3 regions of the Yersinia intermedia genome follow, and region 2 is predicted to be linked to each of the others. Evidence: riboswitches for the same ligand, from Rfam matches in the RefSeq annotation. Region 2 holds a riboswitch; each other region holds the start of a gene.

Region 1 (3,282 bases), 920 kb from region 2:
TATCAGCAAGTTTGGCATCAAGTGGCGTATATCCTTAATCGTATTGAGGTAATGATGGAGGCGAAAACATGATCTACTTCTATAAATACAACGGATGAATACTGCGCTGGTATGCCTATTTGCCCGATTGGTACCATGTATAACGGTATTATCCATGTCGAAATAGCAGCACAGGCTGGTGCAGTTGTGCGCCCACAAGCGGTGGTTTATAAGTTAGAAATTAATGATAAAAAAGCAGATTACCGCAGCCACAGGTTATTAGTTTGAGTCATTATTTGCCACAGCAATTTGGACAATTGGCACTGAATATAAAAGCCGATGATGTGAAGGCGCTGCGCGGGGAATAGTGTATTAAAATAAGGGAGCTAAGGCTCCCTTATAAATTAATGACTTTTTGCCAACTCATTTGCCAGTTTAAGTGTGTTTCTTTGCATTTGAGGTGTAATCTCATCGGTACTGTCAAAAAGGTCGCGAAAGTTTTTGCAGAGCTCCACCGCATCATTATTAGAACAAAATTTATTTCTGGATGAGCAATTTTTTAATAATTCTATTAGTTTTTCTTTTCTTTGTGGATCGAGTTTAAAACTGTTTATTAAATCCGACTTTTGCTTTATTTCTTCATTTTTAAATGTTAATTCATGTAAAGAAAACTTAATTTCTGGATTGCAGTGTACATAATAAACTCCATTCAATTCCTCTATTCTTTCGGTCACCAGTTTCATATCAACAGGCAGGGTGGCTGAGGGTAAATTAGTGTCAAAAATAAAAACCACTTGACGAGTATGATTGTCCTTAATATTTAATGTGTTGATATCCCAATGATTGTCAGCTCCTTCTTCGAGATAGAAAAAGTTTCTAGGGTCCATATTTGCAGTAACATAATATAGCTTTTCACTAACGCCAAATTCAAGCGTGTTAAGTGATATTTCTATTCTTCCATTTAACTCCCCAATGGTGTTCTCTACATCAAATTGACTACTATATTGGTCTTGGATCAATGATTTAATATAATCTGTGGCTTCTATTTTACTATTTAATATTGGGCTGTTATTATTTTCACCTGAAAGTGGAGTATTTTTTTGTGTGAGGTTTATCGTTGCGACAGTCAATTCATTTGATATGGGCTGCATAAATAATCCTTAATTAAGTGGAGGTGAAAGTTGATTGCCTTTTTTCCCTATTTTAAGTAAAGGATTAAAATAGCTAATCAGGTTTTTACCTGATTCTGATTCAACATTGCCTTATTTAACCTTTTCATTATGCCAATGCATTAATATATATTCGCCATCATTACTGATACCGGTAGCTATAGCCACCCACCCCTGTTTTTGATAAAACGCCAGCGCATGCTGGTTTTTTGCCAAACATTTGAGTGAGCCGTGGCTGGCAAATCGCTGTTGTGCTGCCTGCAATAAGGCTTTCCCCGTACCGGCCTGTTGCACCACGGGGTCAATAAACAGATTATGCAGGAAACTCTCCTCCATAAAAATTGAGGCAAAACCCAAGTGTTGATCGCCATCAACGGCAACCAGCACCGTTTCACCTATCGTTGAACGATCAAAATCTTCCAGCCTAAAGCGTTCAACGTCCAGCCAGGTAAATGCTGCTTTACGTGATGCCAGATACAAGGTGCGCAGGAATGGTCGGTCACTTTCCTGATACTGACGAATCTTGATGCTCATCCTACGGTTATACCTCCCAGACAGGGCATTTTCGCGACATTGATCATTGGTTTAACCAATACATGATTGATCTTCTACCACCTGCCCGTGATAATAACAATTCTGACTCGGGGTGCCTGCCACAAACAGTGGCATGGCTGAGATATTACCCGTATTACCTGATCTGGATTATGCCAGCGTAGGGAAGTCTCGGCACCTTAGGGTACCGCCTTCTTGACCGCCGGTTAGGAGGAATATGTTTGTTCAACCTGCCGTTTTCTCTTTAGCTATTCTCGCTGTTGCTGCTATTCGAACTCCCATTGATATGAGTACGGGAGACATTCATGAAGCGAATTAATGCGCTCACGATTGCCGGAACTGACCCCAGTGGTGGGGCCGGTATTCAGGCTGATTTGAAAACTTTCTCTGCTTTGCAAGCTTACGGCACCAGTGTGATCACCGCTCTGGTGGCACAAAATACCCGTGGTGTGCAGTCAGTTTATCCCATCGAACCGGCGTTTGTCGCAGCTCAACTCGATTCCGTTCTCAGTGATGTGCGCATCGATAGTGCTAAAATCGGTATGCTGGCTAACGCTGACATTGTCGATATCGTTGCCAGGCAACTGCGCCGTTATCCCATCCCATTTGTAGTGCTGGATACCGTGATGGTCGCCAAAAGCGGTGATCCGTTGCTGGCGCCAGAGGCCGTGGACGCAGTACGCCAATTGCTGTTACCGCAGGTTGCTTTAATTACCCCGAATCTGCCAGAAGCGGCGGCGTTACTCAATTGCCAACCCGCTTGCGATGAGCAACAAATGTGTGATCAAGGGCGGGCGCTACTTGCACAGGGTTGCCAGGCGGTATTGATGAAGGGGGGCCATCTGAGTGGTGAAGATAGCCCTGATTGGCTGTTTACGGCACAAGGCGAACAGCGTTTTGTTACCCGCAGAGTGAAGACCCGTCATACTCACGGCACCGGCTGCACCTTATCGGCAGCATTGGCGGCTTTGCGGCCACGGCACCGCGATTGGGATGATACGGTGAATGCCGCCAAACACTATCTGCAAGGTGCATTAGAACAAGCCGATACCCTTGAAGTCGGGCAGGGGGTAGGGCCGGTGCATCATTTCCACCAGTGGTGGTAATCCCCTTCGTCCTTGAAGCTACAGGGTTGTTAGCTGCGCTCCCCCCGCAGAATCACTGACTTGAGTCAGCTCATCGGGATGTGTTCACTTGCCGCCTACCTGCAACTCCAATGACTTTGGGGATCCTTCGCCTTTGAAGCTGCAGGGTTGTTAGCTGCGCTCCCCCCCGAATCACTGACTTGAGTCAGCTCATCGGGATGTGTTCACTTGCCGCCTACCTGCAACTCCAATGACTTTGGGGATCCTTCGCCTTTGAAGCTACAGGGTTGTTAGCTGCGCTCCCCCCGCAGAATCACTGACTTGAGTCAGCTCATCGGGATGTGTTCACTTGCCGCCTACCTGCAACTCCAATGATGAAGTGCATGCCTTATTTATTGGAATAGCAGAGATTCTTATGCTAATAAATAGCGCTGAGTCATTGCAAACATCGCGATAGCTCGTTGCAAATGATGGGCATCAAAACGGTTAAGCAGATA
Region 2 (3,282 bases):
ACATCATCTGACGGATCAGCCATACCGCCTGCCCTTGCCATTCACCGATTTGCCTTGCCGTTGCTCCCTGCAATGACCAATTAGCCGCATTACCTTGTGGTAACTCCCCTTTTGGCAACCATAATTTGTTTTCATGACTGACAATCCACCAGCCACTTTCTTTACCTGTAAGTTGTAGTTCCATATCGTTGTTGCACAACCTCGACTTCACTGGCAATCTAGAATCCGGCTTGTTACATTTTTGTAACGTATTATTACTTCACGGAGTCGTTCATGCTAAACCGACTGGAAAGCTTGACTCAACGCGTTGGCGGCAGTAATGAATTAATTGATCAATGGCTTCATGCGCGTAAAGAACTGTTAGTTGCATATTGCGCAGTGATCGGTATTAAGCCGCAAAAAGAAAAGCATACCCCGCTTAACGAAAAAGCGCTGGAGAACTTTTGCCATAATTTGGTGGATTATCTCTCATCCGGGCATTTTCACATCTATGACAGAATTATCAAACAAGTAGACGGCGCGTCCAGCCCAAAAATGGCGCTGACGACCAAAGTGTATCCTGCGTTAAAAAATAATACTCAAACGATCATGGCATTCCATGATCGTTATACCAACATTGAGATCGATCAGGACAGTTGTATCGAGTTTCAGCAAGCATTATCTGATATCGGCGAAGCTCTTGATGCCCGTTTTCGCTTGGAAGATCAATTAATTCAATGGGCAGCCGAGTCGTGGCAAGCCGCCCAGCCAGAAAATAAAAAGAGTCAGGCCAATTAACCTAATAAATTAATAGTAAGCGTAATTGTCGCAGACAATTTGGATGCGGACAGCGCGCAAAAACCGGAGCGTACACGTAGTACGTGAGGATTTTGAGCACTGCCCAAGTTCAAAGTGGCAAGTAAAATAGCTTACATCACACTATTGTAGTTTTCATTCAACCTTTACTACCCAAAGTAATTGAGATTGCAGGTAGGCAGCAAGTGAATGACAACTCGGTGAAAACCGATTTGAACAGCATTTATGCTAGCCCGTAGGGTGACATTAATTCCGATGAGCTTACACAGGTAAGTGATTCGGGTGAATGAGCGTAGCTAACACCGCTGCAATTTCAAGTAAGAAGGGTATATACTGAAGATTCTTGTCGGAGTGCCTAGCGATTGCCTTTTTAGGAAAGCAAACGCAGGCTGAGACCGTTAATTCGGGATCCGCGGAACCTGATCGGGTTAATACCCGCGAAGGGAACAAGAGTAATTTATCGCTACAGGCCCGGTCTTTATCCTCACCGATAGCTGCCGGTTACTGGCCAACATCGTTACTCCCGCCAAGCTCCAGACAAGCAATTTTCCCTATAAACCACACTGGTAGGAATTGCTATGTCTAATAATACAACAGCTAAAAATTCATCACGCCCACGTAAAGCACAACGTGAGGAAGCTCAACAGTTTATTGATACCTTGCAAGGTGTCACTTTCCCCAACTCCCAACGTATTTACCTACAAGGTTCACGGCCAGATATTCTGGTACCGATGCGTGAAATCCAGCTCAGTCCGACATTGATCGGCGGTAGTAAGGACTCACCACGCTATGAAGATAACGAAGCCATCCCGGTGTATGACACATCCGGCCCATATGGTGACTCAAACGCCACGCTGGATGTTCACCGCGGGTTACCCAAATTACGTGATAGCTGGATAGCTGATCGCCAGGATACCGCCGCACTGACCTCTGTCAGCTCTGGTTTCACCCAACAACGTTTGGCTGACGAAGGCTTAGACCATTTGCGTTTTGAGCATCTGCCACGCCCGAAGAAAGCCATCGCCGGCAAATGCGTCACCCAACTGCATTACGCCCGTCAGGGCATCATCACGCCAGAGATGGAGTTCATCGCGCTGCGAGAAAATATGGGCCGTGAACGTATTCGCGGTGAGGTACTACGCCAGCAGCATCCAGGGCAGGCTTTTGGCGCTAACCTGCCAGAAAATATCACGGCTGAATTTGTACGTCAGGAAGTGGCGGCGGGCCGAGCTATCATCCCCGCCAATATTAACCACCCAGAATCTGAGCCGATGATTATTGGTCGTAACTTTTTAGTGAAAGTGAACGCCAATATCGGTAACTCTGCGGTGACCTCCTCCATCGAAGAAGAAGTAGAAAAACTGGTGTGGTCAACCCGCTGGGGTGCCGATACCGTGATGGACCTGTCCACTGGCCGCTATATCCATGAAACCCGTGAGTGGATCCTGCGTAACAGCCCGGTCCCTATTGGTACCGTTCCTATCTATCAGGCGCTGGAAAAAGTAAATGGTGTAGCCGAGAACCTAACCTGGGAAATGTTCCGTGACACGCTGTTAGAGCAGGCCGAGCAAGGGGTGGATTACTTTACTATCCATGCCGGTGTGTTGTTGCGCTATGTACCGATGACGGCCAAACGCTTGACCGGTATCGTCTCCCGTGGTGGTTCAATTATGGCGAAGTGGTGCCTTTCCCATCATCAGGAAAACTTCCTGTATCAGCATTTTCGCGAAATCTGTCAGATCTGTGCTGCCTATGATGTCTCACTATCACTGGGTGATGGCCTACGCCCTGGTTCCATTCAGGATGCCAATGATGAAGCCCAGTTCGCTGAGCTGCATACCTTGGGTGAATTGACCAAAATCGCCTGGGAATATGATGTGCAGGTGATGATTGAAGGCCCCGGTCATGTGCCGATGCAGATGATTCGCCGCAATATGACGGAAGAGTTGGAACACTGCCATGAAGCGCCATTCTATACCTTAGGCCCGCTAACCACGGATATTGCGCCAGGTTATGACCATTTCACTTCTGGTATTGGGGCCGCCATGATTGGTTGGTTCGGTTGCGCCATGTTGTGTTACGTCACACCGAAAGAACATCTTGGCCTGCCTAATAAAGAGGATGTAAAACAAGGTCTTATTACTTATAAAATAGCCGCCCATGCCGCAGACTTGGCCAAAGGCCACCCCGGTGCGCAGATCCGCGATAACGCCATGTCGAAAGCACGCTTTGAATTCCGCTGGGAAGATCAGTTCAATCTGGCGCTTGATCCAGAAACCGCACGAGCCTATCACGACGAAACCCTGCCGCAAGAGTCCGGCAAAGTAGCTCACTTCTGTTCAATGTGCGGGCCGAAATTCTGCTCGATGAAAATCTCTCAGGAAGTTCGCGACTATGCCGCTATGCAAGAACAGGCCGCTACGCAAGAACAGGCTGCGGCACAAGAGCTGGCAGCGGCACAAGGAACAGCAGCCCAACCGATCGAAA
Region 3 (3,282 bases), 380 kb from region 2:
CAGCCGATTGCGCACAACTTCGCGGCGCTAGAGCAAGCCGCAGCCGCCCTGTTGGCAGGGGATATCGTTGCCGTCAAAGGATTGGGAGGATTCCATCTGGCGGTAGATGCCACTAATGCTGCCGCTGTGGCCCGTCTGCGGCAACGCAAACAGCGACCTTCCAAGCCGCTGGCGGTGATGTTACCGCACGCCGACTGGTTATCACGCTGTGTGCAAAGTAACGATAGCGCCGCGTTATTACGCGTGTTACGTAGCCCTGCGGCCCCGATTGTGTTGGTTTCGTCGCGGGCTGATAGCCCGCTGTGTGCGGCGCTGGCACCGGGCTTACCTGAAATTGGTGTGATGCTACCCGCCAATCCGTTACAACATTTGCTGCTGCAACAGGTCGGGCGGCCTCTGGTGATGACTTCCGGTAATGGCCGTGGTAAACCCCCAGCGTTGAGTAATGAGCAGGCGCTTGGTGCCCTGAGAGATATTGCTGACCACTGGTTATTGCATGATCGGCAAATTGTGCAGCGAGCCGATGACTCATTAGTGCGACTCACCGGCAGCGGTGCTGAAATGCTACGCCGGGCCAGAGGGTATGTGCCAGATGCTTTCGAGTTACCTCCGGGATTTAGCCAGCAGCCAGCAGTTCTGGCGCTGGGTGCGGATATGAAAAACACGTTTTGCCTGCTACGTGATGGTAATGCGGTGTTAAGTCAACATCTGGGGGATCTGGAAGACCGCGATATCGCACAGCAACAGCAGCAGTTAGTGGCGCTGTTTTGCGATATTTACCATTTCACACCACAGACAGTCGTGGTGGATGCTCATCCTGGCTACGTCAGCCACCAATTAGGGAAAACTCTGGCTGCACAGTGGAATATCCCTTGTGTTGACGTGCTACACCATCATGCACATCTGGTGGCTTGTCTGGCAGAGCATGGCTGGCCTCGCGAGGGTGGGGCAGTGATTGGTGTGGCACTGGATGGGCTGGGTTATGGCGCTGATGGTCAATTGTGGGGCGGTGAATGCCTGCGAGTGGATTATACGAGCTGTGAATACATTGGTGGCTTACCCGCGGTGGCACTACCCGGTGGCGATCTGGCCTCGCGTCAACCGTGGCGCAACCTGCTGGCTCAGTTACAGCGCTATGTCCCCAATTGGCAACATCTGCCTGAGAGTGCGGCGATTCCTCAGCCGGAGGGAAGGGTATTGGCGCGGGCGATTGAGCGGGGGATTAATGCGCCGTTGGCCTCCTCCACTGGGCGCTTATTTGATGCAGTAGCGGCGGCACTCAATCTTGCCCCGCTATCAATAAGCTGGGAGGGCGAAGCCGCCTGCCAGTTGGAAGCACTGGCGCGACAAAGTGCGGTTTCAGTTCCGCCGGTGACGATGCCACTGTGCGATAACCAACTGGACTTAGCCACTTTCTGGCAGCAATGGTTGGCTTATGATGCCACTCCGGCGGAGCGGGCCTACGCGTTCCACTTTGCTCTGGCACAGGGATTTGCTACTTTGGCGCGGCAGGCGGCCCAGTATTATCGTATTGATACTATTGTCTTTTCAGGTGGGGTGCTACATAACCGGTTACTGCGTGAGTTACTTAGCGCACAATTGCATGATTTCCAACTGTTGCTGCCCCAGCGCCTGCCTGCCGGTGATGGTGGCCTGGCTCTAGGGCAAGCACTGATTGCCGCTGCGTCAAAATGCCATAAGTGATGATTATGGCTAATGGTGTTTGATTACCGCTAATTGTGTTAATAATAAAGCTCGTTGACTCGGGGTGCCTGCCGCTAAATGCGTAATGGCTGAGATTTTACCCGTATTACCTGATCTGGATTATACCAGCGGAGGGAAGTCGCGGTATCGTTGTTGAGTCCATAAACAACGGTCCCCCTTCTTGTTCGCCGGTGGGGGATATCATGAATACTATTCGCTCTGACTTTTCAATCGCTCCTCTCCCGTTCCCTGATGCACTGGCGGCGGCCTGCTTGCAGCAATTCCAAACTACGCCACCATTAGTCCATTGCCTGACTAACGAGGTAGTACAGTCCTTCACTGCCAATGTGTTACTGGCATTGGGGGCTTTTCCTGCCATGGTGGTTGAAGCTGAAGAGGCCGCACAATTTAGTACCATAGCGAACAGTTTACTTATCAATATCGGCACGTTACACCACTCGCGGGCCGAATCCATGTTGGCGGCAATCCAGGCGGCAAATCAATCTGCCACTCCTTGGGTGCTGGACCCCGTCGCGGTCGGTGGGCTTACCTATCGCACTGATTTTGCTCATCAATTATTATCACTAAAACCGGCAGCGATACGGGGTAATGCCTCGGAGATCATGGCATTAAGTGGTCTGGCGACCATGGGGCGTGGCGTGGATAGTGTCGATTCCTCGGTAAGTGCACTGCCTGCTGCTCGCCAATTGGCGCTACAGGTGCAGACGGTGGTTGCGGTTACCGGTGAGGTGGATTATATCACCGACGGCCTGCGTGATTTTGCCGTGACCGGTGGCGATAAACTGATGACTCGGGTGGTGGGGACGGGGTGTGCACTTTCTGCCGTGGTTGCGGCATTTTGCGCACTGGAAGGTGACCGTTTACATCATGTGGCAACGGCTTGTCGAGTGATGTCACAGGTCGGCGGGCAGGTATCTCAGCAGGTAGCAGGCCCAGGTAGCTTTATCCCCGCCTTTCTGGATGGCCTTTATCAACTAAAAATAAGCGATCTGCTTTAGCCTCCCCACGGTCAATCGGTTAAAAAAGAGTGCTACCGTTCAGCCTCGTCGCCAGCGACTGAACGTGTTGCTAGTCGTAATGTGTATTACGGATAAGAACTGATAAATCATTCAGTTTCATTGGTTTACCCAGGAAATAACCCTGAACTTCATCACACTTCAGGGTTTGTAACTGCCTGAGCTGTTCAGTGGTTTCTACCCCCTCAGCGGTCACCGTCATGGACAGCGCATGGCCGAGGTTAATGATCCCTTCCACGATTGATTGGCCTTCATGTGACTCGGCCAATTCATCGATAAAGCTCTTATCAATTTTCAATCCATCGAACGGGAAGCGGCGCAGATAATTAAGTGAAGAATAGCCGGTACCAAAGTCATCCATCGATAAGCGTACACCCAGAGTTTTTAATGCTGTCATCGTTTTATATGCACCATCAGCATCTTCAATCATTATCCGCTCGGTGATTTCCAACTCCAGTCGATGGCTCGGTAGCCCGGTGAGTCGCAGGACTTGTCGCACTCGTTCGATCAGGCGCTGGTTCCTGAATTCAACCGCAGAAAT

What was found. Region 2 has a riboswitch for thiamine pyrophosphate ahead of thiC (phosphomethylpyrimidine synthase ThiC). Riboswitches for the same ligand answer to the same signal wherever they lie in the genome.
Region 1: another riboswitch for thiamine pyrophosphate. It lies ahead of thiD (bifunctional hydroxymethylpyrimidine kinase/phosphomethylpyrimidine kinase); the one in region 2 lies ahead of thiC (phosphomethylpyrimidine synthase ThiC).
Region 3: another riboswitch for thiamine pyrophosphate. It lies ahead of thiM (hydroxyethylthiazole kinase); the one in region 2 lies ahead of thiC (phosphomethylpyrimidine synthase ThiC).

Annotation. Positions count from the first base shown of each region.
Region 1 covers NZ_LR134116.1:1,250,480-1,253,761, forward strand. The annotation lists gene EL015_RS05835 (hypothetical protein) at 1-72, shown strand, start outside; gene EL015_RS22035 (hypothetical protein) at 136-267, shown strand; gene EL015_RS05840 (lipocalin/fatty acid-binding family protein) at 384-1,130, opposite strand; gene EL015_RS05845 (GNAT family N-acetyltransferase) at 1,242-1,682, opposite strand; TPP riboswitch at 1,781-1,884, shown strand; gene thiD (bifunctional hydroxymethylpyrimidine kinase/phosphomethylpyrimidine kinase) at 2,006-2,806, shown strand; gene EL015_RS05855 (hypothetical protein) at 3,199-3,282, opposite strand, start outside.
Region 2 covers NZ_LR134116.1:330,835-334,116, reverse strand. The annotation lists gene nudC (NAD(+) diphosphatase) at 1-184, opposite strand, end outside; gene EL015_RS01565 (Rsd/AlgQ family anti-sigma factor) at 274-777, shown strand; TPP riboswitch at 1,133-1,258, shown strand; gene thiC (phosphomethylpyrimidine synthase ThiC) at 1,374-3,282, shown strand, end outside.
Region 3 covers NZ_LR134116.1:709,950-713,231, forward strand. The annotation lists gene hypF (carbamoyltransferase HypF) at 1-1,704, shown strand, start outside; TPP riboswitch at 1,755-1,858, shown strand; gene thiM (hydroxyethylthiazole kinase) at 1,908-2,723, shown strand; gene EL015_RS03265 (bifunctional diguanylate cyclase/phosphodiesterase) at 2,794-3,282, opposite strand, start outside.